4 regions of the Pseudobacillus badius genome follow, and region 2 is predicted to be linked to each of the others. Evidence: riboswitches for the same ligand, from Rfam matches in the RefSeq annotation. Region 2 holds a riboswitch; each other region holds the start of a gene.
The links. A riboswitch is a leader RNA that binds a small molecule or an ion and turns the genes downstream of it on or off. The one in region 2 is predicted to bind thiamine pyrophosphate.

Region 1: linked by a shared signal. The riboswitch ahead of B1A98_RS02785 (thiazole synthase) and the one ahead of thiW (energy coupling factor transporter S component ThiW) in region 2 are both predicted to bind thiamine pyrophosphate.
Region 3: linked by a shared signal. The riboswitch ahead of thiC (phosphomethylpyrimidine synthase ThiC) and the one ahead of thiW (energy coupling factor transporter S component ThiW) in region 2 are both predicted to bind thiamine pyrophosphate.
Region 4: linked by a shared signal. The riboswitch ahead of thiT (energy-coupled thiamine transporter ThiT) and the one ahead of thiW (energy coupling factor transporter S component ThiW) in region 2 are both predicted to bind thiamine pyrophosphate.

What each region holds. Positions count from the first base shown of each region.
Region 1 is NZ_MWMM01000001.1:581,767-589,301, reverse strand. Features, by position in the region: gene B1A98_RS02805 (sigma-54-dependent Fis family transcriptional regulator) at 1-33, opposite strand, end outside; gene B1A98_RS02800 (ThiF family adenylyltransferase) at 263-1,276, opposite strand; gene thiS (sulfur carrier protein ThiS) at 1,290-2,108, opposite strand; gene thiH (2-iminoacetate synthase ThiH) at 2,050-3,228, opposite strand; gene B1A98_RS02785 (thiazole synthase) at 3,244-4,008, opposite strand; TPP riboswitch at 4,221-4,321, opposite strand; gene B1A98_RS02780 (glycosyltransferase family 2 protein) at 4,406-5,830, opposite strand; gene B1A98_RS02775 (HEAT repeat domain-containing protein) at 5,827-6,882, opposite strand; gene B1A98_RS02770 (alanine/glycine:cation symporter family protein) at 7,086-7,535, opposite strand, start outside.
Region 2 is NZ_MWMM01000001.1:160,440-167,974, reverse strand. Features, by position in the region: gene B1A98_RS00825 (acetylornithine deacetylase) at 1-1,041, opposite strand, end outside; TPP riboswitch at 1,185-1,289, opposite strand; gene B1A98_RS00820 (YuzC family spore coat inner layer protein) at 1,439-1,846, shown strand; gene thiW (energy coupling factor transporter S component ThiW) at 1,840-2,337, opposite strand; TPP riboswitch at 2,401-2,509, opposite strand; gene B1A98_RS00810 (superoxide dismutase) at 2,670-3,542, opposite strand; gene B1A98_RS00805 (YkvI family membrane protein) at 3,707-4,492, opposite strand; gene B1A98_RS20945 (hypothetical protein) at 4,461-4,781, opposite strand; gene menC (o-succinylbenzoate synthase) at 4,886-5,995, opposite strand; gene B1A98_RS00795 (GNAT family N-acetyltransferase) at 5,992-6,822, opposite strand; gene B1A98_RS00790 (MurR/RpiR family transcriptional regulator) at 6,963-7,535, opposite strand, start outside.
Region 3 is NZ_MWMM01000012.1:45,174-52,708, forward strand. Features, by position in the region: gene B1A98_RS20980 (symporter small accessory protein) at 1-90, shown strand, start outside; gene B1A98_RS15750 (sodium:solute symporter family protein) at 96-1,676, shown strand; gene gsiB (glucose starvation-inducible protein GsiB) at 1,730-2,131, opposite strand; partial or broken gene B1A98_RS15760 (KGG domain-containing protein) at 2,228-2,440, opposite strand; gene B1A98_RS15765 (potassium/proton antiporter) at 2,703-4,160, shown strand; gene B1A98_RS15770 (polysaccharide deacetylase family protein) at 4,430-5,575, shown strand; TPP riboswitch at 5,648-5,762, shown strand; gene thiC (phosphomethylpyrimidine synthase ThiC) at 5,910-7,535, shown strand, end outside.
Region 4 is NZ_MWMM01000004.1:162,251-169,785, reverse strand. Features, by position in the region: gene B1A98_RS09840 (dynamin family protein) at 1-2,523, opposite strand, end outside; gene thiT (energy-coupled thiamine transporter ThiT) at 2,657-3,223, opposite strand; TPP riboswitch at 3,294-3,395, opposite strand; gene B1A98_RS09830 (L,D-transpeptidase family protein) at 3,557-4,051, shown strand; gene B1A98_RS09825 (DUF3243 domain-containing protein) at 4,119-4,460, shown strand; gene B1A98_RS09815 (GNAT family N-acetyltransferase) at 5,085-5,642, opposite strand; gene B1A98_RS09810 (branched-chain amino acid aminotransferase) at 5,811-6,902, opposite strand; gene B1A98_RS09805 (ABC transporter permease/substrate-binding protein) at 7,058-7,535, opposite strand, start outside.

The DNA of each region.
Region 1 (7,535 bases), 420 kb from region 2:
TTTCTTAACCAGTTGACCACGTTTTCCTATCATGATCGCTATCTCCCTTCCACCCTATATAGTGATAACCAAGCAGGATAGTTGTGATTGTGTCACAAGTTCAGATTAAACTATTCTAAATATTAAGTCAATTCAACAGAGGCTTTTGCAGAGAAGATGGGCTTGATTTCCCATGTTCTCTCTGTGAAGGCCGGCAAGAAAGAAAAAGGGCCGTCGTCTTAGTCAGATATGGACAGCCCTTTTCCCTCTATTCTGCTTTCTTTTAACCGAGCAGCCGCTGATAAAGCTTTTTTGCCTCTTCCGGATCCTTTGATCCATGTACCAGCATTCTTCCGTCCTGGAACAAGACAATTCTCTTTCCGGAAACAATCGCCGACAACAAAAAACCATTCATCTTTACTGAAGCGTCCCACTGCTTCAGCATAGCGGCAATCTCTGGCAAATTAAATGCCCTGTTGTTCGGCGGTCTTACTTGTACCGTATTTCTTCCGCATAAGACCGCCGTTTTTGTTTGATTTTCTTCCGTTAAATACGGATAGACGGCTGTGTCGCTGCAGGATGGGCAATCTGCCTTCTTTAAAGAGGCTGTAGAAATAGATGAATATGTATTTTTCCACAAATCAACAGCCACAAGCTCCCGGCGAATGTCCTCCCCGCGGCCCGCAAGTATTTTCAAAGCCTCTGCTCCTTGGAAAGCCGTTGTCATTTGAACAGCTGGCGCAATAATTCCTGCCGTGTCGCATGTCATTCCTTCTGCCGGCAGAACATCGAGCAAACAGGCGAGGCACGGAGTTTCTCCCGGCACAATCACACAGCTGACTCCCTGGCTGCCTACGCAAGCACCATATATCCAGGGCACCTGATATTTTTGAGACAGATCATTGATAACGAATCTTGTCTCAAAATTGTCCGTTCCATCAAGCAGCAGGTCCGGACATTTTTCATCCATAAGCGCAGAAAGCTCCTGCGGGCCTGCATCGGCTGTGATAGCCGATATGCTGACGTCGGAATTAATCTCCTGAAGCCTTTTTTTTGCCGCCTCCGCTTTAGGCAGACTATCCCGTGCGTCCTGCTCATTATACAGCTGCTGGCGCTGGAGGTTGGTCCAATCGACGTAATCACGGTCAATGATAGTAAGCTGCCCAATGCCGGCCCTGACCAGCATTTCGGCCAGTGCAGAGCCAAGTGCACCGGCTCCGACAAGCAGCACATGTTTAGTAGTGTAAGGATGCTCTTCCTTTAAAAATAACTCCTGTCTCGAATAACGGCTGTTCATTGCCTTCTCCTCCTCAACCGCCTCCCACGAATTGAACAATTTCAATTCGGTCTCCTTCATGAATAGTTGTCAAGCCAAGCCGTTCTTTCGGCACGATATGGCCGTTTATCTCTACAATGACCGCTTTTCCTTGCAAGGAATAAGAAGCCAGCAGCTCTTCAATAGTCAGCTCCTGCAAAGAAATTGGCGTCGATTTCCCATTAACCACAATGTGCATGTCGTTGATTTCCTCCTTTTTTATTGCTGTTTGATAACTCGCGGCTGCAGCCGCCGGGTCCTTGCTCGCAAAGATCCCTGACATGACTGCCACGCCTCTTGCTCCGGCGGCCTTGACTTCCCTAATATGGTGCGGTTTAATGCCTCCGATAGCAATAACAGGCACGCGGGAAGCATAAGCTGCGGCCTGCAATGTCTCCAAGCCTCTTGGTTTCCTCCCAGGCTTTGATGCTGTATCATAAATGTGGCCAAATAAGATCCAATCCGCCCTTCCTTCATTGGCATGAGCCACGGCATCCAGCTCATGAACAGAGCAGCCTGCCGCCAGTTGTCTGAGAAATGGGCGAACCTGCTTTAACGGCACGCTGCTTTCCGTCAGCTGTACACCGCCGGCTCTGGCTGCAAGAGCAACATCCAGCCTGTCATTAACAATAATCTTTTCGGCCGGAACCCCCGCTTTCCTAAAGGCTTCCACCCAATACAACAGCTCTCTGGCGCTGCGCTGTTTTTCTCTTATGTGAATATAGTCAACAAATGAGTGAATGGCGGCGGCAATGCTAGACGCCTGCGCCAGCCCGAGTGTCCCCGTGGTGATGGCGTGAAGCTGAAAAGTCATTCCATTCCTCCTCGTCCGCCAAAATGTCCCAATCTTTAAAAATCGGCTGATACCCAAGCTGCTTTAAGCGTTTTTTTACTTCTGCCACCGAACGAGTATCGGAAATTTCAAATTGGCTATTGTTTTCTTTCTTCGCCGCGTAGCCGCCAACAACTGTCGAAGAAGCAGCGGACATTTTTGTCACGCCCAATTTAATAAGGTGATCTCTAAGCCCTGCTTCCTCGCGTGTAGACAGTGTAATACCTGCCCGGGGCATAAACAGGCGGACAGCAAGCATCGCTTGCACAAGATCTTTATCCTCCACAACAGCACGAGGCTCGAACCCTCCAAGATTCGGGCGAATACGAGGAAATGAAACGGCAATGTCCGTTTCTAAATATCTTTTTTGCAGGTATTGGGCATGCAGAGCAGTGAAAAACACTTCCTTCCGCCAGTTATCCATTCCGAGCAGCGCTCCAATGTTTACCGATCTCATGCCGGCCTGGCATCCCCGCTCTGGTGCATCCAGGCGGTAACGATAGTTTCTTTTTGGACCTTTTATATGAATCTCCTTATAAATTTCTTCATTATATACTTCTTGATAGACAGTAAGCCCATCCACTCCCGCCTGGAACAACTGGCGGTATTCCTCGGCATCAAGGGGCTGTACTTCAATGGAAATCGAGGAGGCATATTTTCTTAAGATACGGGCGCTTTCTGTAAGATAGGCAACGGATGAATGAATGCGCGATTCCCCCGTCAGCAGGATGACATGCTGAATCCCCATGTCTTTCAACGCTTTTGCTTCTTGACTGATCTCCAAAGCGGTTAATTTTCTTCTCGGAAAGTCATTGTCAAAACTGAAACTGCAATATGCACACTTGTTTACACAGTAATCCGTTAAATAAAGCGGCGCATACAAGGAAATCACTTTTCCGAAATTCTGAATGGTCAGCTTTCGAGCTTTCTGGGCCATATCCTCCAGCCGCTCTGCAGCAGCCGGGGAAAGGAGCGCCAGTAAGTCATATTCGTCCGGTTCCGCTTGATTCAGTGCCTTGTCTACATCTTGAACCGTCATAGCAGCAAGGATTTCCTCATAGGGATGATGCTTGATTTTGTTGTATCTGTCATAAAAGCTCATAGAAACTCCTCCTTTTTACCGTAAAAACCCAGTGAGCGGAGATGAAGCAGCTGCCCGTTGCGACACCGGTCCGAGCCCTGCAAGATAAGCCTTTCTGCCGGCTGCTACAGCTAAACTGAATGCCTCTGCCATCCGCACAGGGTCGTCTGCTGTAGCAATAGCCGTATTTACGAGAACCGCATCCGCTCCCATCTCCATTGCTTCAGCCGCTTCTGACGGCTTGCCGATTCCGGCATCCACGATGATCGGCAGTGTTTTTTCTTCGATAAGTATGCGGATCATCTCTTTCATGCGGATGCCCCGGTTTGATCCGATCGGGGAACCAAGCGGCATGATGGCCGCAGCCCCGGCATCAGCCAGCTTTTTGGCTGCCATTAGGTCTGGATTCATGTAAGGAAGAACAACAAAGCCTTCATTAGCCAATATTGCGGTCGCCCGGATCGTTTCTTCATTGTCAGGAAGCAAATATTTCTGATCAGAAATAACTTCGATCTTAATCCAATCTCCCATCCCGGCGGCCCTTGCCAGCCTTGCAATACGGACAGCTTCCTCCGCATTTCTTGCCCCGGATGTATTGGGCATAATCGTCATATTCTCTGGGATATCTGCTAAAATATTTTCATGGCCTGCCTCTAAATCCACTCTTCTTACTGCTACAGTTACCACTTGCGAGCCTGAGGCACTAAAGGCTTGTTTCATAACAGAGTGATCGGCAAACTTCCCCGTTCCTGTAAACAGCCGGCTTGACAACTTTTTTTGACCAATAATTAATTCATCCATTTAACATCCTCCTTTTTGCAATAGGCTCTGCCATTATCGACGATTGATTGGTTAATTGTTCACCTAAAAGGGCAAAAGCGGCGACTTCCACGGAAAGTGTCCGCCTGCAGTGAAACCGATAGACAAACCAACGATATTCTTTAACAGAGCCGTACAACAAAAAAAGCCTGCCACAACGGCAGGCTTTTCTTTATGCATCATAAATAAAGACACGTAAATAAAGACAGCTTCCCTCCGTTGGTACTAACCAAATCAGGTTCAAGAGTTGGATGCATGCATCCTCTCAGCCGTAAAGGCACCCCTAGCTTACTTTTTCTATATTCAGTTTCCTCTAGTATACTCCTAATATTCTAAATTGTTAACCACTTTTTCAAAAAAAGAATTCCGCTTTTTTGCTTTATTTCGCTTCGGTCTTCGCCCCTACGCCAATCCGCTTCATTTCTCCCCAATCCTTCTTGCCGGCTAAAAACTGAAAAAAGCCTTCCAGCCGCCATTTAATCATGAGCGGCCGATACCAAAACGTTTCAGAAAGTGCAAAGAAAAACAGTCTGACGATGTCTCGCGGCTTCGGATATTTTCTCAAGCTCCATTCCTCTAAGAGCACTCCGCCCATCGATAACACCGATCCGTATAAGAACGACAAAGAGGCAATCAGGACGGTGATTTCAACACTGATAAACGAAAACAGCAAACCGAACAGAATAAGCAAGTAACCAAGCAATTCGACAAAGACACCCATCAGCTCAATCAAAAAGAAATAAGCCATCGATAGCACACCAACCAGGCCATATTTAGGATTAAACAGCATATCCTTGTTATTCCAAATCACTTCGCAAAGTCCGCGGTGCCAGCGCTGGCGCTGTCTGCGCAAATAAAGGGCGGACTCTGGCGCTTCTGTCCAGCAAACAGGATCAGGAACATACAATATCTTTTTCTTTAATCCTCTATCTTTAATCATCCGGTGCAGGCGGACAACCAGATCCATATCTTCTCCGACTGTATCCGTGCGGTACCCGCCGATTCTGGTCACTGACTCTTTCTCAAACACACCGAAAGCACCGGAAATAATCAGCAACAGGTTATGACGGCTTAAGCCAATCCGGCCGATTAAAAATGCGCGCAAATACTCGATCACTTGCATAACCACCAACGGTTTTTTAGATAAACCGACCGTCATCACTTCCCCGCCTTCAATATGACAGCCATTCGCAATCCGCACGCTGCCGCCGACTGCAATCACCTCTCCGTCTGAATCAAGAACCGGCTTGATCACTTTCAAAAAGGCATTTCTCTCTAATACAGAATCTCCGTCGAGTGAACAAATGTACGGGTAATGGGATAAGTTTATTCCAGCGTTCAAGGCATCGGCTTTTCCGCCATTTTTCTTGTCAATCATGTATACATTTTCATAAATCGTTGACCGGTAGATGCCATTAATTTCAGCAACAGGTATTCTCGTACGTACAACAAAATTTATTTTTACCATTTGAAAGGCCTCAATCATCGTTTCGGCTGTTTTGTCTGTCGAACCGTCATTGATAACAATCACTTCATATTCCGGATAGTAAATACTTAAAAGAGAGCGGACACTGTTATAAATCCCTGCCTCTTCATTATAGGCAGGCACAAGAATCGAGACCGGTTTTGTATCAAAAGAATCCAGCAAATCTTCTTCTGCCTCTTTTGAATTAAATCCATATTCGCTCCGCAGCTGCCTGGCTGAAATAAATAAAATGACGAGATAAAACAAAATGACAAAGGAGGTGTAGAAAATAAATAACCACGGCAAAAAGGTGAACAGATTGCTAATGAATTGAGTCATCCTATTCTCACTCCTTCACTCTCAAGCCACTGGGCAGCCATATCCTTTGCATATCGGTCATGATGGGTTTCAATAATATGCTGCAAAATCAGTGTGCCGTTTGCATATTGCTGCAGCGCTTCCCCTGCCGCATTGCGGACAAACCAGTTTTCATCTGCAATCAACTTCGTAAGCTGAGGCAGAAAACCGTCTTTTTTCGCTGCGCCTGCCAGCTTGGCGAACATCATTCTCTCCTGCCAGTGCTGAGAATAGCTGAATGGATACACATCTGCTGAATCAGCCGTGTACCCGAACAAATAAAGCACTTTTAAGGCAGCAATTCTTAGCTCTAAATGCGGCTGCTTCAGCTGTTCTACTACAAAAGGAAGATAGCTGTACTCCTGTGTTTCTGCTACCCACTCAATGATTGCCTGCTTAAACACATTGTTCAGCTTCTCATAATTCTGGATAAACCCTGCGTCATATGTATCGTTAAATCTTCTTAATACATCCTTGTAAACAGCTTTCGAAAGCGGAGGATCCAGGCTGATTAAATCCCTGGCCAGCGCGTTCGATTGCAAGGAAGCCAACACACGGATCGCTTCTGTCCGTTCTGCCTCTGTTCGCAGAGCGTTTTCGGCAAGCGCCAGCCACAAATGATGCGAAAAGGAAGACATATAAAAATTTTCAATGCGATAAAGCACATTCATTCGTGTGCTCCACCTTCCTTTCGCCAGCCGCCGATGATACTCCTCTTTCAGCCACTCCTCAGCAAGAAGTGTAATCGTCTCTCCTACCATTTCTCCCTTTAGGATACTTGCAGCCTCCTCCAGCAATTCTTCTAATGCCTGAATGCTCAATGGATCATTATTTAGCCATCTGTTATGGATCTCCTCTTCCGTTCCTAACAAATAAGCAAATAAATCCGGACGCAAGTAATCTTTTATTTGTTCCACTCTCTCTGTTCTTTTATTTGTTATCACTTTTTGAACAATCAGAAAAACGAGCAAGAAAAGCAGAATGCCCAGGAGGATCAAATTGATATATATAATGACTTTCATCGTATCGCTCACATTTTTTCACCCGCTTTACCATTTGCTTGGCAGCTCAATTCCTTCTACTTCCTTTATTCCACGAATAAAAAACGATAAACTGGCCGTGCCTCTTCGATTCTACCAAAGTTGTCAAAATAAAAATAGATGTCTATAGAAGCGAATGTCTTGTTCTATTCATCCTGCATGCAAATAAGCATAGGGCAGCCGAAGCTGCCCTATGCTTATTTTTCTTCCTGCGGTTTCCGTTCCCAGCAATCCGCCGTACCGACTCCTTCGATGGAATCAGCATAAAACACCGGTTCTTTGCCGGCTTTTCGCTGCTGCTGATAATCTTTTAAAGCAGCCACAGCAATTTTATAAAGCATGGTAATGGCCACTAAGTTGATCAGCGCCATAATCGCCATGAAAAGATCGGCCATATCCCAAACAAGGCTGATTTTGGCAACTGAGCCAAAGTACACCATGCCGAGTACAGCTAAACGATACACAAACAAGGCAGCGGGAGAGTTTTTAATAAACTCAATATTCGTCTCCCCGTAATAATAGTTTCCAATCACAGAGCTGAAAGCAAAAAGGAAAATAGCAACCGCTAAGAAGATAGATGCCCAATCACCGATATGCACGGAAAGAGCAGACTGTGTTAGGTTAATAGAAGAAGCGTCTTCCCTTAA
Region 2 (7,535 bases):
CTTGACAGCCTCATGGCCGGCATCCACTTCAAAGGACGGAAAGATTTCTCCCTTGTCTTCAATCATGGAGGCGCCTCCCCATTCAAACGTTGGAGGATTGTGCCGCATCCATATATCTCCTTTGGCAATACTTTGGATATGTTCTTCTACTTCTTTGGCTACCTGTTCATAGGTTTCATCCGGATAATAATGAACCGTAATCCAAAGCCGGCACTCATCTGCTATAAATGCTGCATGCCTTCCTCCTTCAATTACAGCCGGGTTAATCGTATTAGTCCCGGGCAAAAATCCTGGATAGCTTTTAGTCACTGCCCAGTGACGCTCTAATTCCTGCAAGCCCTCGATGATCTTCATCATCTTTTCAATTGCGCTGGCTCCAAATAACTTTCCGCCGGCATGAATCATCTTTCTTCTAGTAGCATCATGATGGGTTTGACTGCTTTTAAGCGTAATCCATCCTGTAATGACTCCGCCCTGTCCTTGTATATGTAAATCACTCGTATCCACTACCACGGCAAAGTCCGCTGTGTATCCTTTTCTGCAGCACTCCAATGTGCCTGCTTCTCCAACCTCTTCACCGATCACGGATTGAAAAAGTACATCCCCCGGCAGCAAAACACCAGCTTCATGAAGGAGCTGCAAAGCAAACAACGCACCAGCCAACCCTCCTTTCATATCAGCCGCTCCTCGTCCGATTACATGCCCATTTCTGACAGCAGGCTGAAACGGATTTGCTTCCCACTCTTCATCCTCATGCACTTCCGCTACATCAATATGTCCATTAATAATAAGACTCTGATAATTTTCAGGGGAAGCGCCTTTTCTTTTGCCTACCACATTCGGGTCATTTGGATAGACCTCCCACATATCAACAGAAAAGTCCAATTTTCTTAAAAACTCTGCTATAAATGTCTGCGCTTCCTTCGTATTCCGCGCAGGAGGGGCAGGCGTTTGAAAAGAGATCAGTTTTTTTAATAAGTCAATCAGCTCCTCCTGCCGCTGTTCTGCTTCATGTAAAAGCACATCCAGTGTTTTACTCATCACGCTTCTCCCCTTCCTTAAATGACGGACTCTCTCATTCCAGCCTCTCTCACCGCTGTCCATAAAAAAACCGCTTCCCATTAAGAGAAGCGGTTGTATAAATGGTATCTAACTGCTGTAAAATAAAAAGAACAGCTGTTTAATAGCATGATACGACCTCTTCCCTACGCTGGCATTATCCAGGTCAGGTAATAAGGGTTAAGGCCATCTGCCTCTCTCAGCTTTTGCAAGCACCCCCAAGGACTCATTATTCAATTAAGCTCTATGACTAGTTGTAGCATATCTTTAAATAGCATTCAACTCAATTCAGAATTTTTAAATAAATATCTTTCATCATTTATTTTTCAGCTAGCCGTATATTGATAAAAAGCGATCTTTTCGAAAGGAGGGCTGCTGTTTGTATCATCCTTATTCGTTCACTCATTTTTACGCCATTCCGCTCAGCGGCTTCGTCCGGTATCCATTCCTTCCGCCGTCTGGTTTAGCCCGCTCCCCGTTCGCAAGAGCATATCCTCCAGTAGATCCCACTTTATTTAAGCAATCAGCCCAATCCATGAAATCACTTGTACAGGAAATTAATCTGCTCATGAACCGATTAACGGATAACAGCGATTTTGCTTTGCAATTAATGAGCGCTGCACAAGCAGCTAACAAAAAAGAAGCCGAACGGCTCATACGGTCAGCCGGTGTACGGGAAAAACTCTATCTTTCCTTTAACCCGGATGTCCTCCGGATTGAACTGCGCGCGGCTGCAGCCAATGTGGAATGCTGCAAACTGTCCATTGCCCTTCGATGGAATCATTGACCAAACCGGTATTTCCAAGCCTTTAATTTTACGAGACGCCTTACAAGCAAAAAGCCGAGAAATGAACCCGACAGGCTGCTGACAAGGAAAGCCGGCAAAAAGAAAAAGGCGCCCGCTGCTGTTCCCATCAGCAATTTGGCATAAGGAACAGCAAATAAAGGAGCAATCACTCCTGAACCGGCTACTTCTCCGATCGAAGCGGCCCATGTCCGGCTTGTTTTCCGATAAATGTAGCCGGCAAGAAATGCACCAATCATGCCGCCTGGAAAAGCCAGCAGCGAACCGGTCCCCATTAGGTTTCTTAGCAGGCCTGTAACAAAAGCAATAATCACCGCCGGCCCCGGTCCAAGCAATACACCGGCCACCACGTTAACCGCATGCTGGACAGGATAAGCCTTCGCCACGCCAGCGGGGAACCAGACTAGCGAAGAGCCAAAGGTGGCAATCGCTGTAAACAGAGCCATATAAGCCATTCTTTGCAGTTGATTCACCGATATTCCTCCAATACAAAAAAGCCGCATCCCCATCTGGATACAGCTGCTGTAAGTAAAATAGTAATCAATGCTCTACTTTCCTACGCTGGTATCAACCAGATCAGGTTCAAAGAGTTGAAAAGCCCCATGCTTTTCTCTCAGCCTGTAACAGGCACCTCTAGTAGCTTCTTATTCAATTCTCTCTATATTATAGGATGAAATCGTTAAAATAGAAAGAGGCAACGGCAGGATTCTCTCTATTTTGAAAATCTTTCCGGATAAACTCCTGCTGTTTGTGCCCGCAAAGGCAAGATGATAAGCCTTTTGGCGTCTTTGAATAAACTGTTTTTTCACCGCGCTTGTGCCTTCCTCATTCGTCTTTCGACCTCTTCCCAGCACACAATGTGCCACCAATTATCAATATAATCTGCCCGTTTGTTTTGATATTTTAAATAATAGGCATGCTCCCACACATCAAGCACAAGCAAAGGAACAACATCCCATTGGCTCAAATTCTGATGCTTTTCAGCTTGCAGTATTTCCATCCGCTGCGCTTGCGGTGCCCATACGAGAATGGCCCAGCCTCCGCCCTCTACGTTTTGAGCCGCTTGGGAAAATTGTTTTTTAAACTCTTCAAAACTGCCAAACGACCGGGAAATTTCACGGTTTAATGACCCCGGCGGGCTTCCTCCGCCATGCGGGCACATCACTTTCCAAAAGATCGAATGCAAATAATGACCCGCTCCATGAAAAGCAAGCTCTCTTTCCCAGTGTTTGACGAGTTCAAACTGGTTATTTCGCCGCGCCTTTTGCAGCTCTAATTCTGCTTTATTCAAACCGTCTACATAGCTCTTATGATGACGGTCATGATGAAGCCGCATTGTGCTTTCATCAATATAAGGCTCTAATGCATTGTAGCCATAAGGAAGAGGCGGAAGCTTATGCCCTCCGATCGGGACTTGCTCCGCTCTTTCCGGCTGTTTTTCCGTCTCGGCAGCCAACACCCTATCATAGAGCTGGCACCATTCTTTGTTAAGCTCTTGAATCTCAAGGTATATGGCATCTGCTTCTTCTATTGTCACTGTCGATAAGCGCTCATCAATCTCCCCGACCTGCTTTTTCCACTTCTCAACCTGCTTCAAATCAATCGATTCATGCTGCAGGGCACACAAGGCTTCACACCATTTTTTTGCCTCTTTTAAATAAAATTGATATTTTTCCACTGCCGCTCCTCCTTTTTTGGCCGTCATTTCAACATATGCATTCTGCTCAGTGGCGTTCTTCCTTGCCCGCTCCTCTCCCTCAACCGATGAATTTGGCTGAACGCCGCACAATAAAAAAACTGCCCGGCAGCCATGATGCCAATGGTTGCCGGACAGCCTCTATATCAGCTTGAGATGTGTATTTCATGCTTGATTGATTGTTTAAATTTAAACCAAACGAAAATAATACTAACAATTAAAATTAATCCGAGATAGCCAACGAGCGGGTACAGTGTCCCTACCAGTTTGACAAAACCAACAAAGCTTGCCAAAAATGCGGCCGCTGCGGAAATAATGACTACTGGGGTAAATGACTTGCCGCCGGACGGCACGACCCTTGCTGCAAAAGCATAAATCATTCCAACAGACGTGTTGTAAATCATTGCCAACAATACAAGAGACATAAGATAACCGGCAATAGGCGAAATTTCATTAGCTATGTGAACAATCGGCATATCGGCTTCTTGAATGGCTCCAAAGTCTAAATGCATGATGACATTAATTAAAAGAATCAACAATCCAAGACCCAGCCCTCCAAAAAGACCTCCGATCCCGGCTGTTTTTTCGTTTTTCTCTGCCCCGCCAATTAAGGCTAAAATGGCTGCTCCAGCCGCAATATTATAAGAAACATATAATACCGCTCCTGTCATCCAATGAGAAGCTGCTGTCTGCCCGCTTTTTCCTAATTGCATAATCTCTGAAACATCGCCTTTATACTGAAGAATGGAATAAATAAAAACGATAAAAATCATAATAAAAAGAAAAGGTGTGATCAAGCTGATCACCGATATGATTTTCTGAAGGTTGAAGCATAGGGTGACAGCTGTTACCCCCGCCATAATCAGGCTGCCGTATAAAGCGTCAATGCCAAATTGCTGTTCAAAAATCGCCCCGCTGCCAGCAATCATCACCGCTGCTACTCCGAACAGGAAAAATGTAATCAGTGCATCTACGAACAATCCGATCCATTTCCCGCACATCAAGTAAATCACATTTTTGTGTGAGTCTGCCCCCCATACGGGAACCAATCTGCAGCAGCTGCATGCCCAAAAAGGCAAATAACACTGTAGCTATACATGTACCGACCACGCTGATCCAGCCAAAACTCGTAAAAAACTGTAAGATTTCCTGCCCGGAAGCAAATCCCGCCCCTACAATGACTCCAATATATGCTCCTGCAATTTTAAATGCGTTAGTCATACGATCACCCTCTTATGTTTGAATATTCTGAACTCAGCGCATATAACTCAGAGAACCTGGAAAATCCAGATTTTCTCTGAGCTGCCTGCTGTTTGAAAGCCTTATTATAAGGAGTATGTTTTTTCCTTTAGCATAAATTTCTTTACTGCTTCAAGGTCAATATCATATCCGATTCCTGGTTTCTGCGGCACCTGGATTACACCATCCTTGACGATTACCTCCGGTGTAATAATATCTTGCTCCCAATACCGCGAGGAAGCGGCCGTATCGCCAGGAAGCGTAAAATTGCTTAATGTGGTCAGTGCAACGTTATGGGCTCTGCCTACGCCTGCTTCAAGCATCCCCCCGCACCAGACAGGCACGCCTTGTTCCTTGCATAAGTCATGAATCCGCTTCGATTCTGTCAATCCACCGACACGGCCAATTTTAATGTTAATGATTTGGCAGCTGCCGAGCTGCAAAGCTTTTCTGGCATCTTCATAAGAATGAATGCTTTCATCCAAACAAATCGGAGTTGTTAACTCTTTTTGAATGACTGCATGGTCGACAATGTCATCCGACGCAAGCGGCTGCTCAATCATCAGCAGCTGAAACTCATCCAGCTTTTTCAATTGCGGAAGATCTTCCAGACGATAGGCGGAATTTGCATCAGCCATTAATTGAATATCTGGGAAGGAGCGGCGGATTTCCCTGATGACATCGACATCCCAGCCTGGCTTGATTTTCACTTTAATCCGCTTATATCCTTCATCCACATGCTGTTTGATGATAGTTAGCAAGTCATCAACTGTTTTTTGAATGCCGATGCTGATTCCCACGTCAATCGTTGTATTCTCCCCTCCAAGAGCCTCGTAAAGCGGCATGCCTTTTCTTTTTGCATACAGATCCCATACAGCCCCTTCAATTGCTGACTTAGCCATATTATTTTTTCTGATCGGCTCGAAGATGGCTGAAATGTCATCCGGATGGGAGATCGTTTGACCTGTCAATAAAGGAATCAGAAAATCTTCCATCATGTGCCAGTTGGTCTTTAACGTTTCTTCATTATAAGATGGTGAAACAAAAGCCACTGATTCTCCCCAGCCGGAAGTTCCTTCTTCATCTTTCACCTCGATTAAAATAAATTCTTTATCTTGGACCGTTCCAAAGCTAGTGGTAAACGGAAACTTCATTTTCATTTGTAAATGGCGCAGTGTAATTTCTTTTAGCTTCATTTTTTCTCTTCCCTTCTCGTTGTCAACCGAAAATCTTTAACAAACAAATAATAGTTCACCGGCTCTTGCGGACGCTGGATCAGCTTAACAGCCGTGTATCCGCTGGCAAACAGCTGCACAAAGATCTCCCGTATATCCAGCCGCCATTTCAAGGCTAAGTCAAATGAATGACGCTTAATCTCTTGAAATTTCCGCGGAACGGGCACAAGCAGTGCCTCTTCAGCCAGGTACTCCGGATGAAGAAGGGAGATTTTCGGACACCCTTCCTCTGTGCTTCCGTATTCTGCAAACACTTTCGCCTGCTCCTCTGAGAATACGAAATCGCTGTTCACATAATCACTTTGAATCCACCAATCTACCTTCAATCGATCGGTCGGCAGTCCGGCATTCAGCCCGTCATTCATTTTACCGTAGCAATTGACTTCATATGTAGAACAAACCGCTTTTAATTTCGTTAAATTCAAATAAGCATTCACGCCCTCAAGCGGATCAAACGTCCAGGTGACCTGCTCATAGCCAAGACGGGCCGCTTCCCGCTTTTGCGCATGTTTCAAAGCTTCCCCGATTCCCCGTTTTTGATAATCCGGATGAATCCCCAGCATGTGGGAACACAAATAAGAAGAACCATCTGAAAATCCAGCAAAGCCGTAGCTGAAACCAATTAAACTTTCTTCCTGAAAAGCACCAAGCAGCAGCCCTCCATTTTTATGGGCAGTCAATGTTTGATGAATCGGAATCGGTGCCATGTCCCACGTATCCTTCTCCAACTGCTGCATTTTTTCAAAGTCTGCCCGGTCATTAAATGGCCGAATATGATAATTTCCCAAGTTGAATTCACCTCTTCATTTACTCAAAAGTTTATATGATTCGTCTCTGCCAAGTTTTCAATCCTGGCTTATCCCTATATCCCAATTATGGAATTTTCTGACTTTTATAGTTGCATGCCTGCAGCTTTCGCTCAACCTGTTTAAAAATAAAATAAATGGTCGGCATTCACTTGCTCATATTTTTCCTGCCGGTTGCCCGCCTCTTCCGAGTATTGAACATACAATCCAGCCATCATAGCATTGAGCAGGGAAAAAAGCGGAGGGAAAACATCCAATGTTGAGTTTTCCTGGCTCCCTACACCAAGAACTAAATCGCTGAATTCCGCCACGGGGGCTGATGCCGAATCAGTCAAGCTAATAACAAAGACTCCCCGTTTCTTCGCCATTTCCGCGATGTGAACCGTTTCTTTTACATATCGGTGAAAGGTAATTCCGATAAAAACCGACTCTTGATCCATGTTTTGCAGAATCGTGACCAGATCATCCAGCCCCGGCTGAATTAACTTTACATGGTCCCTTACAAGTCCCAAGGTAAATGCGAACCACTGGGCAGGGGCAAACGATGTTCTCATTCCGGTTAAAAAAACATTTTTGGCGTTCATGATTTTATTCACTGCCAGCTGAATCTCTTCCTCGGAAATTGTATCGATCACTCTTTGAATGTTTTCTTTGTCTTTTTGCATCACTTTAGCAAAAAAGTGCGGCTGCTGGGC
Region 3 (7,535 bases), on a different contig from region 2:
ATTGCTTTTGCATGGCTGGGGACGATTTTATCGATGGTTGGCTGCATTATTTTTGGAGTGGTTATGTGGAACCGCGGAGAGGGAGAGTGAGCTAAGTGAATTTTGCTGTATTAATTCCAATACTTTTACTTTATTTAGGCATTATGTCGGCGCTTGCTTATTATGGCTATAAAACTACAAGGTCCGAAGCTGATTATTTAGTAGGCGGACGGGGAATTAATCCTACAGTTATGGCACTTTCCTATGGGGCCACTTTTATAAGCACGTCTTCTTTAATCGGCTTTGGCGGTGTCGCGTCATTACATGGCTTTGGTCTGTTATGGCTCTGCTTTCTCAATATTGTTTTTGGCGTTTTTGTCTCCTTTGTGTTTTTTGGAACCCGCATCCGAAAGGTTTCCGAACAGCTGGGAGCCTACACCTTTGCTGAACTTTTAGGAAAGCGTTATCAATCAAAGTTTATTACTGTGTTTTCAGGGATTGTTATTTTCGTATTAATGCCGGCTTACACGAGTATCGTTCTAGTGGGCGGAGGCCGGTTTCTCCAGGAAACTCTTTCGATGGACTATAATATCGCACTGTTAGTATTGGCCGTCATCGTTGGTTTTTATGTATTAAGCGGGGGAATTAAGGCTGTTATGTATACGGACGCATTTGCAGCGATCGTCATGTTTATTGGCATGGCCATCTTCTTGTTCATGGGATACAAGGCTGTGGGCGGTGTCATTGACGGACATGCTGGATTAACAGCTATGAAAGATCTGGTTCCCCAATCTCTAGTCGAGCAGGGCCATCGCGGCTGGACTTCCATGCCGGAATTAGGGTCTCCGATCTGGTGGACACTAGTAAGTACAATTGTTATGGGAGTGGGAATCGGAGTGCTGGCACAGCCGCAGCTTGTAATGCGGTTTATGACAGTAAAAAATAATCAAGCGCTTTACCGCTCTGTTATTGTCGGCGGGGTATTCATTTTCTTTATGACCGGTGCCGCTTTTATGCTGGGACCAATTAGTAACCTGTACTTTCAAGAACATCTAGGAAAGCTGTCCATAGAGGTGGCAAAAGGAAACGTGGACCTTGTGATTCCTGCTTTTATTAATCATTTGATGCCAGAATGGTTTGTTTATCTATTTACTTTAACCTTGTTATCAGCGGCGATTTCAACGATCAGCTCTTTAATTCATTTACAAGGCTCGGCTTTTGGACAAGATATCTTAAAAAGCTTCGGCATTCGGTCGGTATTTGGAATAGATGCTTCCCGTATCGGCGTGCTTCTCGGCATTGTGGCCGCTGTTGCGCTATCTTATGTATTGCCTGGCGGTGTCATTGCCCAAGCGACTGCTTTCTGGTTCGGCATATGTGCGGCCGGATTTTTGCCGGTAATGATTGGCGCCTTCTTCTGGAAAAACTCAACAAGCACAGGTGCAAAAGCAAGTATGATTGTCGGTTTTGCCGTAAGTATTTTTGGTTTTCTGTTCTTGCATGAAAAGGAGGCGGCCGTTCTAGGCCTCTCTAAAGCATTGTTCGGAAAAGACACGTTGTTTGTGTACCCAATGACGCATATTGATCCGTTATTTTACGCGTTGCCATTGTCGGCAATTGTCTTTATTGTAGTGAGCTTATTTACAAAGAGTGAAGCAGTGAAGGAAGAGGAAGAACGTCGCGAACAAATTATCTAGCAACAACAAAACCAGGCCCGAATGAATGGGCCTGGTTTTGTTGTGTGCAGCAGTTAATCGTTGTCACGTTGTTCTGCGCGAGCCTTTCCGCCTTTTTCACCAATTTCTTGATAGAAGTCTTTATCGTGATTTTCGGAGGTCGCTTCGCCGCCTTTTTTGCCGATTTCTTGGTAGAAGTCTTTGTCGTGGTTTTCAGCAGTGGCTTCGCCGCCTTTTTGTCCGATTTCTTGATAGAAATCTTTGTCGTGGTTTTCAGCAGTGGCTTCGCCGCCTTTTTTGCCGATTTCTTGATAGAAGTCTTTGTCGTGGTTTTCAGCAGTGGCTTCGCCGCCCTTTTGTCCGATTTCTTGATAAAATTCCTTATCGTGATTGCGGGCAGTCGTTTCTCCGCCTTTGCGTCCAGCTTCCTCTAGGCTCATTTTGTTTTCATTGTTTTCGTTGTTTTTTCTTGCCATTTTATACATCTCCTTTTTAATTTAATGAACCATATGGTTTTTATTTCCTCTTTTTAAATAATTTAAACCGTTATTTTAAAAATATTATTTATTAGATTCTCTTTGTTCCGCGCGGGCATTTCCGCCCTTTTCGCCAATCTCCTGATAGAAATCTTTCCCATGTTTTTCAGCGGTGGCTTCGCCGCCCTTTTTGCCGATTTCTTGGTAAAATTCCTTATCGTGATTGCGGGCAGTCGTTTCTCCGCCTTTGCGTCCAGCTTCTTCTAAGCTCATTTTATTCTCGCGATTGTTGTTATTGTTTTCTGCCATTTCTCTCATCTCCTTCAATGGATTATTTGGTGTACGGTTGTTATATAGCCTCTTTCATTTGTTCGGAAACACATAAATATATATAAATTAAAAACTCCTACTTTTTTCATAATTTATTTTTTTCCTTTAAATGTTATGGAAGGAGTTAATAAACGGAGAGTAAGATGTTTTTATCTTTTGAATGCAGTCATTTACGTTGGAAAAATCCAGAGGGTGTTATAAGATTTAATAAGAAGACCTTATTTTCTGAAAGGAGAGTGCGATGAATTTTACGATTGAAAACATTATCTTAGCTGTATCTATTCTTTTGCTGGCTGGTGTCATCGGGGCCAAGTTCTCCACAAGGCTCGGTTTGCCGTCCCTTGTGCTGTTTATTGTTGTCGGCATGATATTAAATCGTTTTGTCTTTTTTGATAATGCCTGGCTTGCTCAGCTCCTCGCAACGGTTGCCTTAGTCATTATTTTATTTGAAGGGGGCCTGCAGACAAAGTGGGAAAGCGTGAAGAAGGTATATAAACCCTCCTTGTCGCTTGCTACGATAGGAGTCGTTGTCACCACTGTCACAGTTGGGGCGGCTGCCAAATTTATTCTTGATTTAACGTGGGCAGAAGGCCTGCTTGTCGGGGCAATTGTCGGTTCGACGGATGCCGCAGCTGTATTCAGTGTACTTGGAAACAAGAACGTGAAACAAAAGCTGACAACCGTGCTTGAAGCTGAGTCAGCTTCCAACGATCCGATGGCTATCTTTTTAACCATTAGTTTAATTCAAGTGATTCAATCACCCTCATTTGAACCTCTTCACCTCGTTTTCAGCTTTTTTTGGCAAATGGGAGTTGGACTGATTCTAGGAATTATGTTCGGTATCCTCTCTATTTGGATCATTAATAAAATTAACCTCGACTCCTCCGGGCTTTATCCGGTTCTATCTATTGCTTTAGCGATCTTTGCTTTTAGTACAGTCACGATTATGAATGCGAGCGGGTTTTTGGCGGTATATGTAATGGCGATCATTATTGGAAATGCCGACCTAACCTATCGCCATTCTATTCTTGGGTTTAATGAGGGACTGGCATGGATGATGCAAATGGTCATGTTTATGATTTTAGGCCTTCTTGTTTTTCCGGGCGAATTGCTCCATGTTGCTTGGCAGGGAATTGCCTTGGCTGTTTTTTTAATGCTTATTGCCCGGCCTATTGGTGTATTTGTCAGCTTGTTTTTTTCGAACATCAATATAAAAGAAAAGCTCTTCATTTCATGGGCTGGCTTAAAAGGAGCGGTGCCGATCATCCTTGGCACATACCCGCTGGTAGAAGGACTGGAGCATGGCCAGCTGATGTTTAATGTTGTCTTTTTCGTTGTTCTGCTGTCCACCGTTATTCAAGGAACGACAATTTCTAAAGCAGCAGAACTGTTTAACGTAACCGGAACGGGAAAAAAGGCGCAATCCTCCCACAGCTTGGAATTAATTTCTATTGGTAAGGCAAACAGCGAAATGGTAGAAATGCGCATCCTTGAAGAATCACCGGCAGCGAATAAACAAATTCATGAAGTCCGCTTGCCGCCGAAGACATTGATTACCGCGGTGGTGAGAGGGGAGAGGCTTATTACTCCGGAGGGAGCAACGAGGCTTCTCCCAGAAGATGTGCTCTATGTATTAGTAAAGAAAGATAAAAAGAAGGAATTGAAGGAAACCCTTATGAAAAAAGGCGGCGATTCATAGGAAGAAAAAAGGACAGCACACGTGGTGTGCTGTCCTTTTTTTATCGCAGCTCCCTCTGTACAGAAAAAAGGGATAAAGAGCATTTGGCTGCATAAAATTTAATGGCTGTTCCTGGTTTTAGAGCATCCGAAAAATGATGATGGCTAAGAAAGGGATTTTTTTGATATGGAAAGTAATATTTTTAATCTATTTGTAATAAAAGAAAAAATACTGTATTATATTGGAGAAAAATAGAAAGAAAGATTAGCAGGGAGAAAAGGGATGAAAAGATGAGAAACAAATTAATGATCATGTGCAGTTTTGTATTGCTGTTGCTTGTGGCAGGCGGAGGGGAAAAGGCGTATGCAGCCGGAAAAAAGAATATTTATATCGGACTTCATGACAAAATGCTGCCGTTTACTACGGGAGAGGCGTTTATTATTGACAATCAGGCAGTGGCTCCAGCTGAAAAGCTGGCACGCTACTTGTATATCAAACAAACGGTCCAGAAGACTGATGAAGTGTACATATTTGAAAAGAACGGCCAGCAGCTGACAGTGAACATAAAAACGAAGGAAGCATCGTTGAACGGGAAGCCTGCCGGCTCGGCGGTTATACACAAAGAAAACGGGCAATTTTACATTGGTATTCGCTGGATTGCCCAGCAGTTTGGATTCCAAGCAGACTACTTAAGTAAGAATCACACGGTGCGCCTTTATACAAAAGCCGGAGCCAAGTTGTCTAACGAGGAATTCTTAAAGGCAAATCAATCATTTTTTGATCGTTTGAACAGCCCGCAGCCGGCTAAGGGGCCAATTGCCTATGTGACTTTTGACGACGGGCCAAGCCAGCAATCAGCCAGTATTTTAAATATACTTGCTTCTCATCGGGTGAAAGCGACGTTTTTCTATATAGAGCCGAATATTCACAGATACCAGGCTGCGGCAAAGAGGGCGGCTGCTGAAGGACACTATCTTGCTCTTCACAGTGTTACGCACAAGGTGAATACGCTCTATCATTCACCGCAAAGCTTTATGAATGAAATGGAAAAGACGAATCGCACACTGAAAAGCGTCACTGGCCGGTCCTCCGTATTGGTTCGTGCTCCGTTTGGCAGCTCTCCTTATTTAAAACAGCCATTTCGTGATGCCATGTCCAAAAAAGGCTATCGCCTTTGGGATTGGGATATAGACAGCGAAGACTGGAAATATAACACCAGTTCAAAAGCGCGCATTTTGCAAAACATTCAAGCAGGAATTAAGATGCAAAAGAAAAGAGGCGATCAGCACGTTGTCATTTTGTTGCATGAGAAAAAAATTACAGCTGAACTGCTTCCGCAGATTCTCCAACTTTTAACGAAGGAAGGCTATCGCTTACAGACGTATGATCCATCCGCTCATGTTGTCCAAAACTTCTGGAACGACAAACGATTATAAGATAAAAAGGAATTTTCTGAAAACACCTTTACTTTTTTAGACAGTTTCATGTATAATGGAAACAAATTGAATAGTTATAACTAGGGGAGTCCAATGAGCTGGGCTGAGAAAGAAACGCGTTGAAGTTTCTTGACTCTTGGGACCTGATCTGGTTCATACCAGCGTGGGGAAGTTAGAACAATTATTGATCATGACTGCTTCTGCATACATATTAGCCGGGTCCATCCATTGTTGGAAACCGGCTTTTTTTGATGTATCTGCCAGCTTTTCCGCATGGTTATGCCCTAAATCTCGTCCTGAACCGCTGAATACGCTGAAAAGGAGAGTTTTTTTTATGTCCACATTTTCATTGAACGAAAAAAACATGTCCATTATGTCTAGTTTTTCAGGAAGTAAAAAAGTATATGTGAAAGGGACGCGGCCAGATATAAAGGTGCCGATGCGGGAAATTCAATTAAGTCCGACGGCAGGCACATTCGGTGAAGAGGAGAATCCGCCAGTGCGGGTATATGATACGAGCGGTCCATATACTGATCCGACTTATGTGATAGATAGTACAAAGGGGCTGCCGGCTATTCGCAGTCCATGGATAAAGGAGCGCAGCGATACAGAAAGCTATAAAGGGAGAGAAATAAAACCTGAGGACAATGGCTACAAAGATGAAAACGACCCCCGAGCAAACCATCAAGTTTTCCCGGGACTAGAGCGTCAGCCGCTGCGGGCGAAAAAGGGGAAAAATGTTACACAGCTTCATTATGCCAAAAAGGGCATTATCACTCCAGAAATGGAGTTTATCGCTCTGAGGGAAAACATGTCTCCTGAATTTGTCCGTGAAGAAGTAGCAAGAGGACGAGCGATTATTCCGGCTAATATTAATCATCCCGAAATCGAGCCAATGATTATCGGCCGCAACTTTCACGTCAAAATCAATGCGAATATCGGCAACTCTGCCGTTTCCTCTTCCATTGAGGAAGAAGTGGAAAAGATGACCTGGGCGACCCGCTGGGGAGCGGATACCATCATGGATTTATCCACGGGCAAGAACATCCATACGACACGCGAGTGGATTATCCGCAATTCACCGGTTCCGGTTGGGACAGTTCCTATTTATCAAGCGTTGGAAAAGGTAAATGGTATAGCGGAAGATCTTACCTGGGAAGTGTATCGCGATACTTTGATTGAGCAGGCAGAACAAGGGGTAGATTATTTTACGATTCATGCGGGTGTTCTTCTTCGATATGTGCCGCTGACGGCCAAGCGTATGACAGGGATCGTTTCCCGCGGCGGTTCGATTATGGCGCAATGGTGTTTATATCATCATCAAGAAAACTTTTTGTATACTCACTTTGAAGAAATTTGTGAAATTATGAAAGCGTATGATATTTCCTTTTCCCTTGGAGATGGATTGCGCCCTGGGTCGATTGCCGATGCAAACGATGAAGCGCAGTTTGCTGAATTAGAAACACTTGGAGAGCTGACGAAGATCGCTTGGGAGCATGATGTTCAAGTGATGGTAGAAGGTCCTGGCCATGTGCCGATGCACCTGATTAAAGAAAATATGGATAAGCAGCTGGAGGTTTGCCAAGAGGCGCCATTTTATACGCTCGGCCCGCTGACAACCGATATTGCTCCGGGCTATGATCATATTACTTCAGCTATCGGAGCAGCGATGATTGGCTGGTACGGCACGGCAATGCTCTGTTATGTCACACCGAAAGAGCATTTAGGCTTGCCTAATCGGGATGATGTGCGCACAGGTGTGGTGACTTATAAAATTGCGGCCCACGCCGCCGACCTGGCTAAAGGGCACCCCGGGGCTCATAAAAGGGATGACGCCCTGTCAAAAGCGCGATTTGAATTTCGCTGGAAAGACCAATTTAACTTATCGCTCGATCCTGAACGCGCGCTGGAATATCATGATGAGACGTTGCCTGCCGAAGGGGCAAAAACGGCCCATTTC
Region 4 (7,535 bases), on a different contig from region 2:
CGAATCAGCGCTCGTTATATAGTTGAAGGCCATTTCAGTATGACGGGCATTCATGGAACCCGCACCGGGCGTATCAACAAGCACCATTCCTTGCTCTGTCAGCGGTGAAGCATAATACAATATGATCCGCTCAACAAAGCACGCTTTTTCTTCCACACTGACAAACTCGGTATACGTATCAGCGTTTTTTTCTACTAGCTGCCCGAGCAGCGGCTGGATCTCCTTATAGCCGGAAAGAGCGGCGCGCAGGAATGAAAATTGTTCCAGCGGCAATGCAGCAAGCGGACTGAAGTCTTCTTCCGGTTCTTGTTCTTCGTTTTCCCCATTTCCTTGCCTCTTGTTCTCCGCCCATTCGTCATGCTCCCGCAAAAGCAGCTCCAGGCTCTCCAAGCTCCCAACCGTTTTTCCGCTCAATTCCAGCGCCTGATTAATATCCTTGAGGAGCTGTTCCTCTGTTTTGAACAAGAGCGTGACAGTTTCGTGAGGATGTTCTTTATCGGGCGCGCGGATTTCATTGATGGCTGCTGTGGTGGGATTGGGCGACACAGGAAGCACCCGTTCACCTAGCAAGGCATTGGCAAATGATGACTTGCCGGCACTGAAAGCTCCAAATAAAGCGATCGTATATTCGTTCTTCTCAAGCCTGGCAATCCGCTCATTCAGCTTATTGATCCTTTGCTCCATATGGCCGGCCTTGAGCAGCAAGCGGGCTTTTCTTTTAAGCTCTTCTATCTGTTTTTCCAAGCCGCCATAGACAAGAGAAACCTCCTCCGACCGGCTCAGCCATTCCCTGGCTACTTCACCGATAGAGACCGCTTGCTTTCGTTTTGCCCCTTGTAATTGTCCCGCTTTCTTAAACGCCTGAAATGGTTTTTTCTCCGCTTTTTCCGTTCCGCGCACCGCCAGTGTGGAAAGCAGCCTGTTGTACAACTCTTTTTCTTGCGCTTTTAACTGCTCCCGTTTTTCCCAAGCAGCTATTCTTTGGTGAATGTCTTTCTCCTCTTGGGCAAGCAAAATCCGTTTGCTGCGGTTATTTTCCTTCGCCTGCGCTTCCAGCGGTTCAATGATCCCGGCGAACGCTTGTCGATATAAGCTTCTCAGCTCATTTGCGATGTCTTTGGCATAATTCAACACATAATCATCAGTAAGCATCGCTCCGCTTTTTACAAGCTTCACAAGCAGCTCGGGAGAAAAGTCAACCTCACATCGGCGGATTTGCTCCCGCAGCTCCTCCGTCAGCACATCAAATGAGCTTAACAGCTGAATGAGGTCCTCCTTTAAGGGGATATCAATATAGGAAACTCTATTTTCATTTAACGTTTGAAACAGCTGCTGCAGGCGAAGCTCTTTTTCTTTTTTGGTTTTCTTGCGTGAAAATAAGCCGCGTACCTGAAAGGAAAGTTCCCGGGATTCTAAAAATTGCCGCACGAAAATCCGGGCATAATAGTCAAGCAGCTTGGCATTGTAAAAAACCTTCGCCAGCGTTTGATCAAAGAGAGGAATAAAAAGATGATCGCGTTTCTCTATGGCTTCTTTCCGTTCATTCCATTCCCGCAGCTCGTCTTGAAGCTGCTGAAAAGAAGAAACTCCCGCCAGCTGCTCATCATACTGATCAAGCTCTTCCCTGCTTTTTTCCCGTTGTTTATCGAAAAAATCCATCGCTGCCATCAGTGCTTCCTGCAGAACATGAACTGGAAGCTGCTGCCGGCGGTCAGCCATCTTTCCAGATAAGAAATCCTTCAATTCATGGATCTGATTATAAGGATGGTTCTCCTCCTTTAAGGATGTGAAATACAATCCGTTATACGAAAGCTTATGCTCAGCGAATGACTTGTGAATGCGGCTTGAGAACTGGGAAAAAGACAGCTCACTGGCGATGTGTTTATCGATTTGGTTAATAATGAAATAGTTTTCTTTTCCTCTTTCTGCCAAATATCGGTTAAATTCAAAATTGGCCGGCGATTGCACGTGGTTATAATCCATCATATAAAAAACAAGATCAGCCAAGTGTAATTTCGACAATGCGCTAACCCTGTGGGCGTCATCCGTTGAATCAATGCCCGGGGTGTCAAAAACGGCTACCCCTTCTGGAAGCTGGCCTGTACGCTGGGAAATGTCTACTTCTTCAACGGCATTCCCATTCACACAATAGGCCTGAATTTCATTGATATCATAAGGATAAGGGAACCTCTGGCTGCTTCCGTCTTTAAAGAAAACCTTGGCGCAAGGCTCTCCTTCTTTCACTTTGACAATATTAGCGCTTGTAGGAATTGGGCTCGACGGGAGCAAATTTTCTCCTAGCAGCTCATTAATCATGGAGGATTTTCCGGCAGAAAAGTGGCCGTAAAAAGCAATAATGTACTCTATATTTTCTAACTTTTCTATGAGTTCAGCACAGGCATGAGCATTCGTCTGATCGTTATACTCGGAAAATAAATGGTGAAGTTCCTTTAGTTTTGGCAGCAGCAACGCGCGGGTAGGCCTTTGGTTAGCAAGCCATTTTTTCAATTGGTCAGTCAGCATAAGTCCCCTCCTCTCTGCGTTCAATCCTGTTATTCTTATTGTACCGGAATCAATAAACAATTTCAGCTTGTGTCCTTTTTTCGCAAAAAAAAAACAGAAGCTGCGCTAGTCAGCTTCTGTCTGCCGTCATTTATTAATAACTGGCCGAGCTGCTTCCAATAGAAGCAGATTGTTTGTAAAAGCTCGGCGCGGTCTTTTTCAAAAATACTAATACCGCTGCTGTGATTAACATTTCCGGAAGCAAATAGGAAATGTTATACAAGAAAGAATATACAGCGACTGGCATTTCCTTTGGTGCAGCGCTGCCGAACCAGATGATGCCGGACATAAAATGGCAAACGAGACGCAGGGACGTTCCCAGCAATAAGCCGGTGAAAATCCTTCCTGTTGTAATCGGCTTATGAAAAACTGCAAGCCCTCCGATTCCAAGCACCGCGTAAGCGAGAGGATAATCCAACACAAGCTGGACCGGATGGACGACATAGCCGCCTGTCAGCAAGCTGATGATCCCGGCTAATAGCCCTGTAACCAAGCCGGCCTGCCAGCCGCGGCGAAAGGCCATTACAAAGATTGGCACCATGATAAGTGAAATCGATCCGCCAAATGCCCACAGAGCGCCGAATTCTACCTTGCTTAATATAAACGATAGTCCCGCCATAATGGCAATTTCGATCATCGTTATCAATTTGTTTCTTTCCATAAAAAAGCCCCCTTCTATTATCCAGAGGGGTGTACGGATACAACAGGCTCTTCCGTGTAAAGGAATGTTGGCTGCATCTGTCACACGTTCCCTACGCTGGTACTAACCAGATCAGGTTCATAGAGTTGAGGACGGCTCCTCTCTCAGTCTAACGACACCCCTAGTGGACTTCTATGCTCTTACTATAGCACAAGTGCATCAAAAATGAAATATCAGCCAAATATCGTCATATCGTCAAAGAAGCTTTTATTTGCGTCTATCTGCTCCCCTCCGGTCATATACGTAAATGAACAGTAAAGAACCACAAAAATATAGACAAAATTAGGTGAGGCTATGAATCACGTTGTTGAACGCGGGGAAACGCTGGCTTCAATTGCCGCTGATTACCGGATTTCTGTCGCTCGGCTGCTTGCGGCTAACCCTGGAATGAGCTCTTATTCTTTAGCACCCGGGCAAATCATTCGCATTCCCGGTCTTCCCCCGCCCGCTTCTCTTCCTTATTCGATCCGCGTTTCCCTGTCGCAGCGGCAATTAACCTTACTGCATCACGGAACTGTTCAAAAGGTCTATCCCGTGGGGGTAGGCAAGATGCTGACCAAAACCCCGACAGGAGATTTTGTCATTATTAATAAAGCGCCGAATCCGGGCGGCCCATTTGGAACGATGTGGATGAGCTTATCCAAAAAATCCTATGGCATTCATGGAACGAATAATCCTTCCTCGATCGGAAAATTTGTTTCCAAAGGCTGCATTCGCATGTACAACCGTGATGTAGAAGAACTGGCTCGAATCGTTCCGCTCGGCACGCCTGTACAGATCCGGCCGTAAATCATCCGTCTGATGTTTGAAAATGGATAAAGGGGGGCATAACGAAACAGTAAAGGAGGAATGACGGATGACAGAGAAAAATCACGCAATTCACAAAGATGGAGAACTGCAGCCAAATAAAGTGGATGATGCCCTTGAACGGATCAGCCCTGAAAGAATGGATAGCATTCTTGAAAATTTCCATTCCTTCAAAGCTTATCTGAAGAAAAGAATAGAACTAGCTGAAAAAATCGGTTTAAATGAGGAAGAGCTGGCGGTTGCGGCAGAAAAAATTGCCGGGTATCTTGCTGAACATGCTGAGCCGAAAAACAGAGAAGAAAAATTGCTTCAAGAGCTGTGGAAGGTCGGCACGAAGGAGCAGCAGCATCAGCTTGCTCATATGCTCGTGAAATTTGTCGATGAGGAATAAAGGATGACAGAAAAATCGGGTATCTATTCTACGGCAAAAGAGGTTCGGAATGATCTCATTCCGAACCTCTTTTCGTTTGTTAGGTGATTTTCAAGTCATTCAGTAGAAAGATAGACCACTCCAAGTCGATGCTTAGGCAGCCTGCTTCCTAGTACAATTCTCCCGCCCGGTCATAAATAAAAGAAAAATCAGCCGCTGCCTCCATTTTAACAAACAGATGCTTCCCTGGTACAAGCTGATCTATAGTAACCCCTTCTATTTTATCCCGTTGGCTGGGATGATGTTTCGAAAGCTTCTTCCTCACCTCAAGCATTTGATCGATTTATTTTCAAACAGGCATTGTTATACGGATATACTAACTTTGTCCGCGCTGTTGATTGGAATGGAAAGCGCAAAGACTCCTGCGGGATCGGCGGGACAGGTGAGATCCCGCAGACGCTTTGACGCCGGGGAGGCTCGCCGCTCGCCCCGCGGAAAGCGAAGCGCCTGGAATGGAAAGCAACAGACCCCTCCGCAAGAAAATAAAAAAGACTGTAGACAAACCTCCATTTTCATTGAATTTGTCTGCAGTCTGAAGCACCTGTTCATACAGGTGCTTGTTTGGCTGGCCATCTCTCTTATACGTTATTGCTTGCCTTGCTTTTCTTTCCATTCATTTGCTAAAATCCCGTAGACCACGTGATCTGTATAATGATCATATAACCATTCTGCCTGTCTGATGATGCCCTCTTCTACAAACCCCAGCCTTGCAGGAACGCTTCTGCTTTTTTGATTCCCCACAGCAGCCCGTATCTCCACTTTATTTAAATGCAGGCGGCTGAAAGCATAGTCAGTCAGCGCCTTAGCAGTCTTTGTCATAATTCCCTTTCCTTGATATCCTTCTGCGAGCCAATAGCCTATTTGAACGGTTTTATTTGACCAATTGATGCTGTTAAAACCGGCAACGCCGACGATTTCTCCATCAAATACAATTACCGTATTCATGCTCTTATTTTCAGCATAGCCTTTCAAACAAATTTTGATAAATTCTTGTGAATCTTCTACTTTAGTTGTCCCGTCTACCCAGGGCAGCCATTCTCTTAAATAGCTTCTCGATTGGTCCGTTAGTTCAAAAATTCTTTCAGCATCATTCCACTCAATTAACTTCAAGGATAAATTTTCATCGATTTTATGTACAAACATGGCCTACCCTCTCCTCTATACGTATTTATGCTCTAAAATTAATAAACTACAGGCCACTCCTGTGAAGGGATGAAAAAAGAGAAGCTGATCGCATGGCGACTAGCTTCTCCCTGTTCTAAACGATAGTTAGCTGCTTATCAATGAAATCAGCCGATGAAAAAGCGTTTTTTATTTTGCTTCTGCATATTGGTCAACTTCTACAGTCCAGTTAAATGAATCAGGCTCTTTACCGCTTTGAATGTTCGTAATGGAGCTGTAAAGCTTTTTAGCAACCGGTCCTGTAACTCCGCCGTTGATGCTCATTTTTTCATCATTCCAGAATAGCTCGCCGATTGGAGAAATGACGGCCGCCGTTCCTGTGCCAAATGCTTCTTCCAGCTGTCCGGCTTTATAGGCTTCGTAAATTTCTTCCATTGCTACACGGCGTTCAATCACCGGCAGATTCCAAGATTTTAACAGCTCGATCACAGAGTTTCTCGTTACGCCCTCTAAAATACTGCCGTTCAGAGCAGGAGTGACGATTTCCCCGTTGATTTTAAAGAAGACGTTCATGCTGCCGACCTCTTCAATGTACTTCTTTTCCAAGCCGTCCAGCCATAAGACTTGTGTGTATCCTTGGCGATCGGCGACTTCTTGCGCTTTTAAGCTGGACGCATAGTTTCCTGCTGTTTTTGCTTCACCTGTTCCGCCAGCTACCGCCCGGACAAATTGGTTTTCGACCAAAATTTTAACTGGATGAATGCCTTCTTTGTAATAAGCACCTACCGGCGACAAGATAATGATGAACTTGTATTGGCTGGATGGCGCTACCCCAAGGAAAGGCTCTGTCGAAATGATAAATGGACGAATGTAAAGCGATGTGCCTTCCGCTTTTGGAATCCATTCTTTCTCAACTGCAATTAATTGTTTCAGCGCTTCCAAAGCAAACTCTTCATCCACCGGAGGGATGCACAGACGCTCGTTGGAACGGTTTAAGCGCTCAAAGTTTTTCTTTGGTCGGAATAACAACACCCGATCATCTTCTGTTAAATAGGCCTTTAATCCTTCAAACACAGTTTGGCCGTAATGAAAGACCATGCAGGCCGGGTCCAATGAAAGCGGCTCATAAGGAACGATCCGAGGATCATGCCAGCCCTGCCCTTCCGTGTAATCCATAATAAACATGTGGTCCGTGAATATTTTCCCGAAGCCAAGCTCTTCTGCTTGCGGTTTCGATTTTTTTTCAGGACTTAGGTTGAGTTGGATAGTCTGTTCTTTCATGTCGCACTGTCTCCTTGCTGTAGATGAATTTATTGAAAGTAAAGTGATAAAATAATAGTATACAAAACATTGTACAATTTTTTAGAATCTTTTAACAATAGTTTATTGCAAAATTATTGTAAAACATTTTCAATTCTTTGTCCAACCAATTTTTTCTAATTCAAAAGCCCTTCCGCCTCTAAAAAGACCCGTGCCACTTCTTCCGGCTTCTGGTCGTTCACATTCACTTCGTAGTTCATCTTCCGCATTTGGTCATCTGTCACTTTGCCGGCAAGCTTGTTTAACGTTTTTTCGAGTTCCGGATGCTTTTTCAGTGTTTCCTTCCTTAGCAGTGGAGCCCCTTGATATGGAGGAAACATTTCAAGATCGTCTTCTAGCACCGTTAAACGGAACTGCTGTAATTCACTGTCCGTGGAGTAGGCATCTATTAAATTAATATCGCCTGATTTAATCGCTTGATAGCGCAGCTTAGGCTCCATCGTTTGGACGGACGGAAAGCGCAGGTTGTACTTTTTTTGAATGCCGCGATAGCCATCTTCACGATCGGCAAATTCCAATGTAAAGCCGGCTTTCATTTGCCCTTCTGCTTTTTTTAAATCGGATATCGTGTTTAATTGAAGGTCTTTCGCCGTT